Regions from separate parts of the Bacillus sp. C1 genome, predicted to be linked through region 1. Evidence: riboswitches for the same ligand, from Rfam matches in the RefSeq annotation. Region 1 holds a riboswitch; each other region holds the start of a gene.
The links. Region 1 has a riboswitch for thiamine pyrophosphate ahead of tenA (thiaminase II). Riboswitches for the same ligand answer to the same signal wherever they lie in the genome.
Positions count from the first base shown of each region.

Region 1 (5,006 bases):
CCATTCTTTTCAGCGATGTTTAAAATCTCCTCTATACTGGTTTGCTCATTTCCATTTGTCATAGAAAAACACTCCCTTCAAATTCTTCATATGAGTACAAAAACCACAGACTGATTGCCCATGGTTAGATTGACCACTCCCACGGCTAAAGCACATGGGCTTTCCTGCTCACAAATTCTGTAAACTGAATATACCGTAACAAATAAAGTGAAACTTTAATCAGTGAGGTCTTACTACCCGCAAATAGCCGGATAAACCGAAAAATATCTCTATGATTATATGTGTCTCTCAATTACAAATAATTTTTAAACACTACTTTCCTATTTTTATTTCGCTCTTCCTTGCACCCAAGTAGCAATATCATTTATAACATACTCAGGGATATTGGCAGGGCTATAATATTCATCCGGTTTACTTAATTCTCCCTCTCCTTCTGTAAAGAAGTGATTTAGCTTTGGATATAGTCGATAATCAACGTTATCTCGCTCTTTTAATTGTTCTTTCCAAAGAGGAATTTCTATTTTTGATTGAACTTGATAGTCTCGTTCTCCTTGAATAATGAAAAGCGGCGTCTTTTGTTCTTTTGACAGTTCTGCTGCCTTAATTTTATGAATAGAATCCCAAAATACAGGTGATCCTAAATAAAAATCTTTTGGAGGGTTCTGACTAGAGAAGTTAGGATCGTTTAATAATTTAAATTGCGCTTTGTAAAATTTATATTCTTCAGGTTTCATTCTACCGATAGAATACAAGTAATCAAATTGGTCTAAAACAACATCTTGGATTGTACGAGCTGGTCCTCCCATCACAATTGCCCCAGCGATATTTTGATTTTGGTCTTTTTCAATCATTTTCGGAACCATCATTCCACCTTGGCTATGACCAAGGATATAAATTTGATTCTTGTCTATCATAGGTTCATTTTGAAGAAAACGAGTGGTAAGAAGTGCATCGTCCGTTGTCTCTTTATCAACTGTATAAAAAGGGCTTAATTGTGTTTTCAAGCCATGTTCATACGTTCGTTTATTATAGCGAAGAACAGCAATTCCTTTCGAAGCAAGCCCTTCAGCTAAATCGCGAAAAGGTTTTAAAGCAAACGCAGTTTCATCCTGATCGCTTGCTCCAGATCCTTGAACAAGAATAACTGCTGGGAAAGGGCCCTTTCCTTTCGGAACAGACAATGTTCCTGGTAGTGGAAACGCGCCACTTCCGACCACTACTTCTTTTTCAACAAACGATTCAGGCTTACTATATGATGGACGTTCTGCAACAGGACTAAACGACATACTAAGTTGAAAATCATCTACTTTTCCAGATGGGTCTAATTTAATTAGTAAAGGTACAGTAAATTGTTCAAAAACTAGTCCCACTTCTACATTTGTATGTACAGAATTCGTCTCTTTTTGTTTCACTTCCCCAATACCAATAAAGGAACCTGCTTCTAATTGCAGCGGTAATCCCTCCCAATATCCTTCCAATCCCTTTTCGGATAGTACCTTCTGTAAAGATCGAGAAGTTAAGTCAAATGCAGCTTTATAATTTTCATTGTGCATATTACGGATAAATGTAAGAGTAGTAGATATAACAGGATTTTCATCATCAACATTGTCTATTTCTTTTATATTTGTGTTTGTTTCCTTTAATGTCGAAATAAATCGGTAGCTGAACGGATTATTATATGTATCTGGATAAAAACTTGTTTTTAATACATCCGTATTCCTATCCTCATATAAACTTGCGAAATTTTTAGGTAAAATTACTTCCTCCGCATATGAAATAGAAGGAATACTTATCGCACAAATGGCACTAACGAGTAAAATTTTATTCCCTATTCGTTTTCTCGTTCTCATATTTATTAGTTCCTTTCCAAAATTAATTTTTTCAACATACATCCCAATTCATGCAATCCGAATGAATATTGTAAAAGAAATTAATAATCTCTTTTACAATCAACCCTAAACAAACTTCAACAAAAAATCTCTTCTTCCTCTTTTTTATTATATAAATTCTTTATAATATGTAATCGATTCATTACTAAAAATAACTGTTCTAAAACAGGGAGGGAATAACAAAAAAATGACTAAACTAAGTTAGTCATTTTTTATACTCTTACCTGCATGATGAGCGACATATCTTTTACTTATAAACTTACATCTTCTACTTGTTTTTTCACTGGCCATTCTTCTAACGTGTAAGCCATCTCCCAAAATGAATATTCGTATTGACTGCTAATTACAAAATGCTGTTTCATCCGCTTACGGTCAACTTCTGTTACCGTTTCCGCAATCGCATCTAGTCTAGCAATTTGCTCCTCTACTAAAGTACGGAACCAGTCAGATCCGTATGCTGAAATCCATTCTTGGTAAATTGGCTCTTCAGGTTTACATTCTTTGAGTTTCTCGCCGATTTCATAATAAAGCCAATAGCACGGTAAAATCGCCGCAATCACATCCCCGATATGCCCTTCATATGCAGCGCGATACATATGTGATGTATACGCATAAGCGGTTGGAGCAGGAATGAATGATTTTTTTTCTTCTTCCGTAATTCCTAATTTTTTCGCGAAATTCTCATGTAGTGATAATTCAGCTTGATATGTATTTTGCGCATGATGTGCCATACGAGCTGTTGTTTCTAATTCAGTAGCTTTTGCCGCTCCTAACGATTGTACTCTTGCAAAATGACTTAAATAATATGAATCTTGCAAAACATAATAACGGAAACTAGCTAAATCTAATGTTCCTTCTCCTAGTTTTGTCACAAATGGATGGTTAAAACTTGCTTCCCAAATCGGATTAACTTCTTTACGTAATAATTGTGAAAATGACATAATAGACCCTCCAATAAACATTTGTAATAGAAAAAAATAAAACGAGTTTCTTAACTAAACTACTAGGATCCACTCAAATAAGTGTGTAAAATAAAAAAGCTTTCTTTACACATACGTAAAGAAAGCGGACTGGACATCATTAATATTTTAAAAATATTATCTTCTGTCACTTCCACTTCCCTACGCTAGTATTACCCAGATCAGGTCCTAAGGGTTTCAAAGGTATTCTTTGGTCTCAGCCGGTAAAAGGCCCCCCTAGTGGATAGATATAAACTATTTATTTCATATTAATCATAACATATTTTAGAGTACCATCAAATATGATTAATAAATTTAGCACTAATATACATACACAACTACTTTTCATCACACATCTTTCCGATACAAATTAATTAAATCTTTCAAAGCTGCCGCTGCTGCTCCTCTTGGACTTGAAGCTCCCCCGGTTGAAGTAACTTTCCCCATTGTGTCGGTATGAAAAGTAATTCCTTTTTCCGTCCCATTTACATGCGCTAGTGGGTGCCCTTTCTCTATTTCACGCGGATATACTTCAAGTTTAAGATTTCCTAAGTGATCTTTATATGCTTTCGCAATTAGTTTTAGAGATTTACCATGTTCTTTTGCTTTCTCTATATCTTGTTTTGTAACACCTTCTATCCCATTTACACATACGTAATCAAGGGCGTATTCCGACTGAAATAGACTATTCGCTAGCAATAATAGTTTACAAGCACTATCCATTCCACTTACATCTAATGATGGATTTGTTTCGGCGATTCCTTTTTGCTGTGCTTGATGTAACGCTTCTTCGAATGTTACATCTTCTTCGTACATCTTTGTAAGAATATAATTTGTTGTTCCATTTAAAATGCCTTCTATACTTTTAATTTGGCACCCTGCTAAACTATATTGTCCAATATCTAATGTAGGGAGTGCGGCAGCAGTTGCTCCGCTATAACAAATACGTACGTTTGCGAGTTTTGCTTTTTCTTTTATTTCTTTCCATGCGTTAACAAGTGCTCCTTTCGAAATAGCTACTACATCCATCTGATTTTCAATTGCTGTCTGCATGTATGTTTTTCCTGGTTCCCCAGTTTGAAGATTAGTTGGTGTTGATTCAATGAATACAGTACCAAGAGGAAATTTTTCATTTTTATCAAGCGGATAGTGTTCCGTATACTTCTCTAATGCATAAGAACCAGTACCATAAGTTAATAAATTTTCAATATGTAAACCCTCTTCATTATACAGGCTGACTGCCCTTCCAATAATCCCAGTAAAAATTAGTTCGATTCCGTATACCTCTTTTATATATGAAGATTTCTCAAATACTAATTTCAAAAATTCTTTTCCAACAGTTCCATATCCAGACATCACTACGTTAACTCTCATATCATCACCTCAAATTATTATGCTATTTTAATATTAACTCCATTATACTCCGAATGTATGATACGATTCACGAAGTAAAACTCCCTCAGAAGAACTTGAGGGAGTTATTACATTTCCATATCAATATGAATCCAGTTATTCTGGTAAATTTGATAATTTTCTAGCAATATCTCGATAAAACGCATTAATATCAGAAAACCCTAATGCATCCGATACACTTAATCCCACCATATCAAGGTGATCCCAGTTTTGCTTTGTCTCAATATGATTCCATTTTCCGCGCTCTGGTGTACCACTACTATTTATAACTACATCAGTAGAAGGTCCTACCATGGAATTTGTATTTACTACACCGTCATTTTGCCACCAAGATGACTCAATAAATGGCCGATTTTGTTCATACCTTGCGTATGATCCTAAGAAAATCGCATTCCCCATTAATGTTTTATTCATGGTAATGTGCGGGAAATGAAGCCCTGTTAAAGGCGCTGCCTGTGTTGCATGTCCACTGTAAGAGAAATAATAAACATCTGGTTGCGCTTTTACCCAATCATTCAATTCTTTCGCTCCATCTGTACTTAAATCCCATTGGCTTATATCTTTCCCATCTTTCAAAATAGAACTATTTAACACACGGTTTGCATATTGATAAAATGATTCTCCCGCTTTCTTTTTCATTCCCCATTGATCCAATTTAAAATCATATAATGATAGATTATTATTTTCTCCAATTCCGGCAGTTGCGACTAATAATTGCTTTACAGCTGGCAAAAGTAAACTCCCA
Region 1 is NZ_JBTMZT010000010.1:2,340-7,345, forward strand. It holds gene ACX5JI_RS20550 (macrolide 2'-phosphotransferase) at 1-62, opposite strand, end outside; gene ACX5JI_RS20555 (alpha/beta hydrolase) at 327-1,850, opposite strand; gene tenA (thiaminase II) at 2,141-2,830, opposite strand; TPP riboswitch at 2,991-3,097, opposite strand; gene ACX5JI_RS20565 (homoserine dehydrogenase) at 3,197-4,222, opposite strand; gene ACX5JI_RS20570 (esterase/lipase family protein) at 4,358-5,006, opposite strand, start outside.

Region 2 (5,006 bases), on a different contig from region 1:
AAACGCATATGCAGCATAGAAAACAAATAAGTCATAAAAAAATGTTGGTAGCGCTTGCATTTTTAGCGGTTGTAGCCATTGGGATATTTTTATTTATTAACTTAAATATGAATACGTTAGAGTATGCCTTGCCAAGAAGAGGTAAAAAAGTGTTGGCGATGGTCATAACGGGCGGAGCGATTGCGTTTTCGTCGATGATTTTCCAAACGATTAGTAATAACCGGATTTTAACACCAAGTGTCATCGGTTTAGATTCACTTTATATGTTTATTCAAACGTTTGTTGTGTTTGTGTTTGGATCGCAGCATATAGCGATGATGAATGCAAACGTGAACTTTCTTATATCTATAAGCTTAATGGTTGTGTTTTCACTCTTTCTTTATAAATTTCTCTTTAAGAGAGAGGGCAGCAATATTTATTTCTTATTGTTAATTGGATTAATATTTGGGACATTCTTTCAAAGTTTATCCTCTTTTATGCAAGTACTCATTGATCCGAATGAGTTTCAAATTGTCCAAGGGAAAATGTTTGCAAGTGTAAATAATGTAAAAACAGAGTTACTTGTAACGTCTATTATTGGGATTATATTGGTTATTGCATATGTTTATAAAGAACTGAAGTTATTAGATGTACTATCGCTAGGAAGAGAAGAGGCAATTAATTTAGGAGTCGATTACGACAAGGTTGTGAAGAAGTTTTTAATTGTAATTGCGATTTTAGTGTCCATTTCTACAGCGTTAGTTGGTCCCATTACATTTTTAGGACTACTCGTCGTAAACGTGGCACGCGAATGTTTACGTACATACAAGCACAAATATTTAATAGCAGGTTCTATCTTTATTAGTATTATTGCCCTAGTTGGGGGACAGTTAATTGTCGAAAGAGTATTTGAATTTAATACGACTTTAAGTGTCATTGTGAATTTTGTTGGTGGAGTATACTTCATCTATCTTCTATTAAAGGAGAGCAAGACATGGTAGAAGTAAGAAATGTATCAAAGCAATATGGAAATAAAAATGTTGTTGAAGATGTTTCTATTAAAATAGCAAAAGGGAAAATCACATCTTTTATTGGACCGAATGGAGCTGGGAAAAGTACAGTTCTTTCCATGATAAGTAGGTTATTAAAAAAAGATGCTGGTGAAATTTATATAGAGGATAAGGAAATTGGCGAATGGAATAGTAATGAACTTGCCAAAAAAATCTCTATTTTAAAGCAAACGAATCATATTAATTTAAGACTTACAATTCGGGAATTAGTTAGTTTTGGAAGGTTTCCATATTCACAAGGAAATCTGTCGAAAGAAGATTGGAATCATATTGAGGAAGCCATTCGCTATATGGAACTTGAAGATATCCAATATAAGTACTTAGACCAGCTTAGTGGTGGGCAAAGGCAAAGAGCTTATATCGCAATGGTCATTGCTCAAAATACAGAATATATTTTGCTAGATGAGCCACTTAACAATTTAGATATGAAACATTCCGTTCAAATTATGAAAGTGCTGAGACGCTTAGTTGAAGAACTTGGTAAAACAATTGTAATTGTCATTCATGACATTAACTTTGCTTCTTGTTACTCAGATCGGATCGTTGCTTTGAAAGATGGAAAAGTTATGAAAGAAGGAGCAACAGATGAGATTATAGATCCGGCCGTTTTGAAAGATATTTATGATATGGATATTCATATTGAAGAAATAGCAGGAAATAACATTTGTATTTACTTTTCATAGTGGAAGTTATTTTGATAGTACTAACTTACTATCGATTTAAAATAATTTTAAAAAATTTATAGAGGTGATTGAAGTGAAGAAATTAGCAATGTTACTATTAACATTCATGCTTGCTATTGTTGCTGTAGCATGTAGTAATAACGCTTCTTCTGAGAAGAAAACGGAAGCAAGTGAAAGTAAAGAAATTACCATTAAGCACAAATTAGGAGAAACGAAAGTTAAAACAAATCCGAAAAAAGTTGTCGTATTTGACTTCGGTTCTTTAGATACGTTAGATAAATTAGGTGTTGACGTAGCTGGTGTACCACAAAAGAATATTCCAGAATATCTTTCTAAATATAAAGATAAAAAGTATACAAACGTTGGTGGTTTAAAAGAGCCAGATTTTGAAAAAATTAATGAAATCGCACCGGATTTAATTATCATTTCTGGTAGACAATCTGATTCATACAAAGAATTTGAAAAAATTGCCCCAACAATTTATGTAGAACAAGATACAAAAGAGTATATGAAATCATTTAAAGACAACACAGAAATGTTAGCGAAAATCTTTGGTAAAGAAGATAAAGCGAAAAAAGAAATTGCAGCAGTTGAAAAAGACGTAAAAGCATTGAATGAAAAAGCTACAAAGAGTGATAAAAAAGGTTTAATTATCTTAGCAAATGATGGTCAAGTAAGTGCATATGGTCCAAATTCTCGTTTTGGTATTATTCATGACGTATTTGGTGTAGCTCCTGTTGATACAGGACTGAAAGCAGATACACATGGTAATAAAATTTCATTTGAATATATCTTAGAGAAAAACCCAGATTACTTATTTGTAATCGATCGGGGTGCTGTTGTTGGCGGGAAATCTTCTGCGAAACAAGTTGTAGAAAATGAAATTGTTAGCAAAACAAACGCTGCGAAAAATGGTAATGTAATCTATCTAGATGCAAACTACTGGTACCTATCTGGCGGCGGACTTGAGTCTGTTTCAGAGATGGTAAAAGAAGTATCTAAAGGCTTAAAATAATGTACAAAAGAGTGAGAGGAATTTTAATTTCCTCTCACTCTTTTTTAAAATCGTGGTTATAAAAAAAGAAGTCCTCAGCTTATTTCCTCCTTCTGTTTTCACATGGAATGGTGCTAAAAAAGAGAGGTTTTAATATCAGATGTTTAACTTGTTATTTTAAGAGAATAAGAGTAGACTCTGAAGTAGATGAATAAGAAAACACATGGGAGTTTGTGGATGCAGACTGAGAGTACGGCTAAACCGCCGTTGACCATTAGAACCTGTTGGATAATGCCAGCGTAGGGAGAGTGTACAAGCACATGTTCAGACACTTTGCATACGCAAAGTGTCTTTTTGTGTATCTCCCATTACTAAGTTAGGAGATGAGAAGAATGAATATACAAGAAATCATAAAAGTAGTCGAAGTAGTGAGAGAGTCTAATCCACTTGTGCATAATATTACAAATGTTGTTGTGACAAATTTTACAGCTAATGGTTTGCTTGCGTTAGGGGCGTCGCCAGTTATGGCGTATGCAAAAGAAGAAGTAGCGGAAATGGCTCGTATTGCAGGAGCACTCGTTTTAAATATGGGTACACTTCGTCCTGAAGACGTAGAAGCGATGCTTCTTGCTGGGAAATCAGCAAACATGCACGATGTACCAGTATTATTTGATCCAGTTGGTGCAGGAGCAACCTCTTACCGAACAGAGGTTGCAACATATATACCGAGTGAAGTGAAGTTAGCGATGATTCGCGGAAATGCAGCAGAAATTGCGAATGTAATTAATGAAAAATGGGAAATTAAAGGTGTCGATGCCGGAAATGGAAACGGTGATGTTGTAGGAATTGCGAAACAAGCAGCAGATGAACTAGATACAGTTGCAGTGATTACTGGAAAAGAAGACGTTGTAACAGATGGTGAGCGAACAATAATTGTTCGTAACGGTCATCCCATTTTAACGAAAGTAACAGGGACCGGTTGTCTATTAACTTCTGTAATGGGAGCATTTGCGGCAGTGGAAAAGGATTATGTAAAAGCGGCAGTTGCTGCATTAACCTTTTATGGTGTGGCGGCAGAAATCGCTGCAAGTAAAACGGTAGAGAAAGGACCAGGAAGTTTCCAAATTGAGTTTTTGAATCAATTAGCAAACGTTACTGCTATTGAGGTTGAACGATATGGAAATATTCAAGAGGTGCAGTAAGAAGGGATGAGGGAAATGGCACGTATTGAAGCAGAGAAAATGTCCAAATTATTGCAAGTCTATTTTATTATGGGTAGTAACAACTGCCAAAAGAATCCGTTACAAGTAATGAAAGAAGCGCTCGATGGTGGAGTGACCCTTTTTCAATTTCGTGAAAAGGGTAAGGGAGCTTTAATTGGAAAAGAACGGGTCCACTTTGCAAAAGAGTTACAAGCACTTTGTAAAGAACATGGTGTTCCATTTATCGTAAATGATGATGTAGACTTAGCAATTGAATTAGATGCAGACGGTGTTCATGTCGGACAAGATGATGAAGGAATTACATCAGTCCGTAAAAAAATGGGTGATAAAATTGTTGGGGTATCTGCTCATACGATAGAGGAAGCGCACTTTGCCATTGCAAATGGAGCGGATTATTTAGGAGTAGGACCTATCTTTCCAACGAGCACGAAGAAAGATACGAAAGCCGTACAGGGAACAAAAGGGTTACGTCATTTTAGAGAAGAAGGGCTTACAATTCCGATTGTTGGAATTGGAGGGATTACGGCTGAAAATGCTGCTTCTGTTATAGAGGCTGGGGCAGATGGCGTTTCGGTTATTTCTGCAATTAGCCTAGCAGATTCACATTATGAAAGTACAAAGAAACTTATGGAACAAGTAAATAAATAAGAAAGAGACAGCAGCTTAAAAAGAAATAAGCTGCTTTTTCTTATAAAAGATTTATATAACGCATATAGGGAAGTGAAAATTTGAACACCAAAAAAGATATAAGGCTATATAAAGGGATTTATTATAGTGTTTTTTTTCCGTTCGTTTTTGGGTGTGCATGTTTAGTTACATGGCCGGATAGTATATTATATGTTATTTCCGGTTTGCTTTTAAACTTTTTGTTAGCTGTACTTTCTTATATATTTAAGTGCGAGAAGTATTTAGGTTGGCGAATTTATTTTGGTATTATTCAGTTTGATTTATCTTGCATATTTACTTTGATGGCAACGTGGTATAAATGGGGAAGTATGTGGGAAATTGGTGTTGGAATGGTAGGGTGTTTTCTGATATGTAAAATAATAGGTTATAA
Region 2 is NZ_JBTMZT010000005.1:105,187-110,192, forward strand. It holds gene ACX5JI_RS16570 (ABC transporter permease) at 1-19, shown strand, start outside; gene ACX5JI_RS16575 (iron chelate uptake ABC transporter family permease subunit) at 9-980, shown strand; gene ACX5JI_RS16580 (iron ABC transporter ATP-binding protein) at 974-1,732, shown strand; gene ACX5JI_RS16585 (siderophore ABC transporter substrate-binding protein) at 1,806-2,747, shown strand; TPP riboswitch at 2,940-3,049, shown strand; gene thiM (hydroxyethylthiazole kinase) at 3,119-3,928, shown strand; gene thiE (thiamine phosphate synthase) at 3,944-4,597, shown strand; gene ACX5JI_RS16600 (hypothetical protein) at 4,945-5,006, shown strand, end outside.
Region 2: another riboswitch for thiamine pyrophosphate. It lies ahead of thiM (hydroxyethylthiazole kinase); the one in region 1 lies ahead of tenA (thiaminase II).

Region 3 (5,006 bases), on a different contig from region 1:
GAGAAAATCGTCCACTTTACGGACCCTGTTTCACGACGAATGACAGCAACGGTCGCTAAACATGGAACGTATAATAAAATAAAGAACATGAATGCATATGCCGATAACGCAGTATAGTGCGTCCCCATTACATTTCCTAACACATCTTCTTTCACCGCATAAATAATGGCCATTGTCGAAACGACAACTTCTTTTGCTAAAAATCCTGTTAGAAGGGATGCTGCCGCTTGCCACGTTCCAAAACCGAGTGGCGCTAAAATTGGTGCAATAAAACCACCAATCATCGCTAAGAAACTATCTCCCATACCAACGTTAAAACCAGATGGGCCAGCATAGTTTAATAGCCAAATGACGACGGAACCACCAAAGATAAATGTCCCTGCTTTACGTACAAATCCTTTTCCTTTTTCCCACGTACTGAGCCACAATGTTTTTGCTTGTGGCATGCGATACGGCGGAAGCTCAATCACAAAAATCGATTTTTCTTCTTTTAAAACAGTAAGAGACATTATCTTTGTAACAAGCAAGGCAAGTACAATACCAACAATGTATAAAGAGAACACAACCGTCGCTTGACTATTCGGGAAAAAGACTCCTGCAAATAATGCATATACAGGTAACCGCGCTGAACAAGACATAAATGGTGTTACTAACACAGTAAGTAATCTTTCTTTTTCCTGTTCAATTGTTCTTGCTGCCATAATTCCTGGAACATTACAACCAAAACCGATAATCATTGGAATAAATGCTTTTCCGTTTAAACCAAAGAATTCCATAATCCGGTCCATCACAACTGCAATACGGGCCATATACCCTGAATCTTCTAATAACGAAATAAAGAAAAAGAGCGCAAAAATTTGTGGAACGAAAACTAATACAGCCCCAACCCCAGCAATAATCCCTTCTGTAACGAGCGCTTGAATAAACTCAGAAGCACCAATCGTTGTTAAACTAGCTGTTACCCAATCCGTAAGTTGCCCTGCGAAAAATTCATCAAGCAGATCTGATAAAGGTGTACCAATCCACGTAAACGTAACCTGAAAAATAAAAAACATAACTGCTAAAAAGATGGGAAGTCCTAAAATTTTGTGTGTAATTAACTGATCAATTTTTTCTGAAAAGGGAATCTTTCCTTCCTTTTCATGCTGAATTACATTTGTTTTTAACTTTTCAATATACGCCGCACGCGCATTGTAAATATGCTGTTCTAGCGTACCATCAACTGCCGATTCTAAAGCAGAGCGAATAACTACTAACTTTTCATAAACAGGCAATCTTTTTACTTCTTGCTCCACTACTTCGTTATTGCTTAAAAATTGCAGTGCTAGCCATCTTGGGTGTTTATAATTTTCTTTTGTTAAAAGATTTATAATATCGATAATTCCTGCATCTACTTTTTCACCGTAAGAAAGAATGAACGGCTTCTTCTCTTTCTCCCCACTCTCATGAAGAGTAGCAAGTAACTTGTCGCATCCTTTTCCACTTCTTGCGACAACAGGAACAACTGTTACACCTAATATTTCCGACAATTTTTTCACATTAATAACGATTCCACGCTGCTTCGCTACATCAATCATATTTAAACCGATAGAAACTGTTTTACCAAATTCCAGTAGTTGCAGTGTTAAATGCATATTACGTTCAAATTGAGAAGAGTCTACAATATTTAGCATATGATGAAATTCTTCTGTTAATAGAAAGTTTGTCACAACACCTTCATCACGAGATACAGGGTTTAAATCATATACACCTGGTAAATCGATTAATGTACCTTGCTTACCCTTTAATTTACCAACTTTCTTTTCTACCGTTACCCCGCTCCAGTTCCCTACATATTCATAAGAACCTGTTAGCGCATTAAACAATGATGTTTTCCCTGTATTCGGGTTCCCTAATAACGCAACCTTATTCACGCTAATTCCACCTTTATCATTTTCGCGTCACAATGACGAATGCTAATAAGTTGCCCGCGGCACTCTAATGTACATGGACCTTTGAACATCGCTTTTTGTTTCATACGAAGTTCACTCCCCTCTGAAAGGCCGAACGCAGCTAATCTACGCTTTAATAACTTATCTAGTGACTGGATGTTTTTCACTACTACTTTCTCACCTATTTGAATATCAACTAAACTCATAATCTCCCCCCCAAAAAAGAGAATGATAATTATTTTCAGAAGGATTATATCATATCCTATTTATGAAGTACTATATCTTTTTTTTTATATTTATTAACAGTTTCGGACAATTATATTCAAATAGTTTTTTACACTATATAACCATTTGAAATATTTCAACATGCAAGTCACTACTATGAAGAAAAAAGGCTCTAATCGCTTCTATCCTTGCTCAAAATTTCTCTTTAAGCTCAAAAAATTTATGTATATATAAGGTTCATCACCATAAGTTGGGAATGAGACATATAGAGAAGGGGTACACTCCATTCCAAGTGGACGCTTTCCGTCCTTGTATTAAAAATGAATCATTTTCCAAAAATCCCCCCATGTTACGGTGATGAACCTATACCTATATAAATCCATTTTGATTTTTCGACACATAACCCGCTGCTGTGGAGAACAAAAAGTGCTCTACACTCTTGTTTCAACTTGGCATGGGGCAGGAAGAGGGGCTGACCGCTTCTATGCATGCCGGATGCTCTCTCCCACCTAAAAAGAATGGTTTGATGTTAGTTTTTCAATTTGTATTTATATATAAACGCCATTTGCCATTCTCATCCATTTCAATTACAATAAACCTAGCAAATAAAGAATCTCGTTATCACAGGGGGAGCCTCGTTGCTGAGAGGGAACACTTCGTTCCGACCCTTAGAACCTGTTAGTTAATGCTAACGTAGGAATTGTGCAAACGTCGAAATACATATAGCTCCTCATTTTCTATTTACGTATTTCCTATCTCCCTATGGTAATTTATTCTTTTTTTGTGCAACTTACATTTAGGGGGAATGACAACATGCGTAACACCAATTTACAAGCGATGATTGAAGCGGCTATCCTTGCAGCCTTTGCCTTGATCATCGACATTTTACCACTCTCAATTAAACTTCCAACAGGTGGTTCCATTTCATTTGCTATGATTCCTATTTTTATAATTGCATACCGCTGGGGATTTAAAACGGCTTTCTTAGGTGGATTAATCTGGGGACTACTACAAATCGTAGTCGGAGATGCGTATATTTTAACGCCTATACAAGCATTTATTGAATACTTTATTGCCTTTGCTTTTATCGGTTTTGCTGGTTTATTCTACCGCCCGATTCAGAAAGCACTTGCGAATACCCAATATTCTTCTGACGAACAACAAGGCATTGGTAGCCGTAAAGAAAAACCAATAGAAAAGAATAGCCAAGGAAAAAAGGCACTTGCTTACATTATCCTTGCTACATTTGTCGGCAGCTTAGCACGTTATTTCTGTCACTTTATTGCCGGTGTTATCTTTTTTGGACAATACGCACCGAAAGGACAATCAGCTTTCCTTTATTCATTAATTGTTAACGGCAGTACGATGCTTGCTTCATTTGCATTATGTACAGTATTACTCTTGCTTCTCTTTACAACTTCACCACGCTTATTTAAAAGCACAAGTGTATATAATACAAACACAAAAAAGAAGAGTGCCTAAATAGGTGCTCTTCTTTTTTGTAACTAACTCTTGATGGAGCATAAAAAATGGTGAATGAAATTTTATCCCGCATTAACGGGCAGTAAGACTCCCACCTCAAAATACAGCAAAAGCAAAAAAGTTAGGTGGGAGAGCAACTGCCCGTAAAAGCCCGATTCGTGAGGGCTAATAATCAGTGGGGGATGAAGACCCCCTCCACTGATTAAAGTTTCACTTTATCAGCGATTTTTCAAATATATCAACTGTTTCTCACAATATATCGGTCGCAACTTTGAATATATCAGCGATTCGACAAAGGATATCGACAAGCCAACAAAAAACGACAAAAAACACAAGAGCCCCTAGCTCCTGTTTTCCCTTCTTTCATTTTGCATCAACGGCAATTAACTTCGCTTCAATAATATATCGATTTGGCGCATCCCCTATATAATTGAATGGATAACAAGTCGTAAGTGTTAATGTTGATGCTTCTTTTTTTACAATCACTGTGCGATCATCTGCGCTTGTAATCCACTTTCTTTTAATTTCATACGTATACATTTTATGATCGTATTCAACAATGAGCGTATCCTTTTCTTTCAGTTCTCCTAACTCTGTAAATACAGTATCACGATGACCACTCAGTACCGTGTGCCCTCCTTCAGATGGAGCTGTTGTAATATCACTAACAAACATACCAACACCTTTTTTTAAAGTCGTATCATTTGTCCCCCAGTATATAGAGAACTTCTTCTTTATTTTTGGAATACTTAATAGCGCTACTTTTTCACCTTCTTGATATTGCATTTGCGAAGAAGGTATTTGAGAATTTACAAGTGTTTTAATGGAATACCCCTTTGATTTTATCTTTTCAAAATGCTGCACTTCTTCTGCTGTTAACTCTTGTGCTGCACTTTTTCCTTTATACCATTCAAAAGAATAATACCCTCCTATAAGAACACCAAGTATCATGAAAACAAGTCCAATACGATTTACAACTCTCACTTTTAATCCCTCCATGCAAAAAATGGTAGGAGAATCCTACCATTTTTAATATGTGAAGTTATCCTATTCTTTATAGACAAATTAAAAATTCATTTGTTATTTTATTTTTACGGCAAGTATCCAAACAATGATCTTAACGCTACAAAGCATGTACTTACTATCTCCAAATAGCTATATAGCTAAACATAAAAAAAGTATTGCAGATTTCTCTACAATACTTTTTAGTGTCTCAGTATTCACTTATTACTTTCCTGTTACTCTAGAATAGGAGGGTCTGGAGCGATACCCATTTGTCTTGACTCAGTTTTCCTAAATTGGTTAGTGACGTTACACTTACGACGTTGAATACTCCATGCCTGTAAAGGATTTGTGAAAATGACTCTT
Region 3 is NZ_JBTMZT010000016.1:48,483-53,488, reverse strand. It holds gene feoB (ferrous iron transport protein B) at 1-1,913, opposite strand, end outside; gene ACX5JI_RS24285 (FeoA family protein) at 1,910-2,137, opposite strand; TPP riboswitch at 2,773-2,874, shown strand; gene thiT (energy-coupled thiamine transporter ThiT) at 2,970-3,638, shown strand; gene srtD (class D sortase, LPxTATN-specific) at 4,002-4,622, opposite strand; gene ACX5JI_RS24270 (hypothetical protein) at 4,877-5,006, opposite strand, start outside.
Region 3: another riboswitch for thiamine pyrophosphate. It lies ahead of thiT (energy-coupled thiamine transporter ThiT); the one in region 1 lies ahead of tenA (thiaminase II).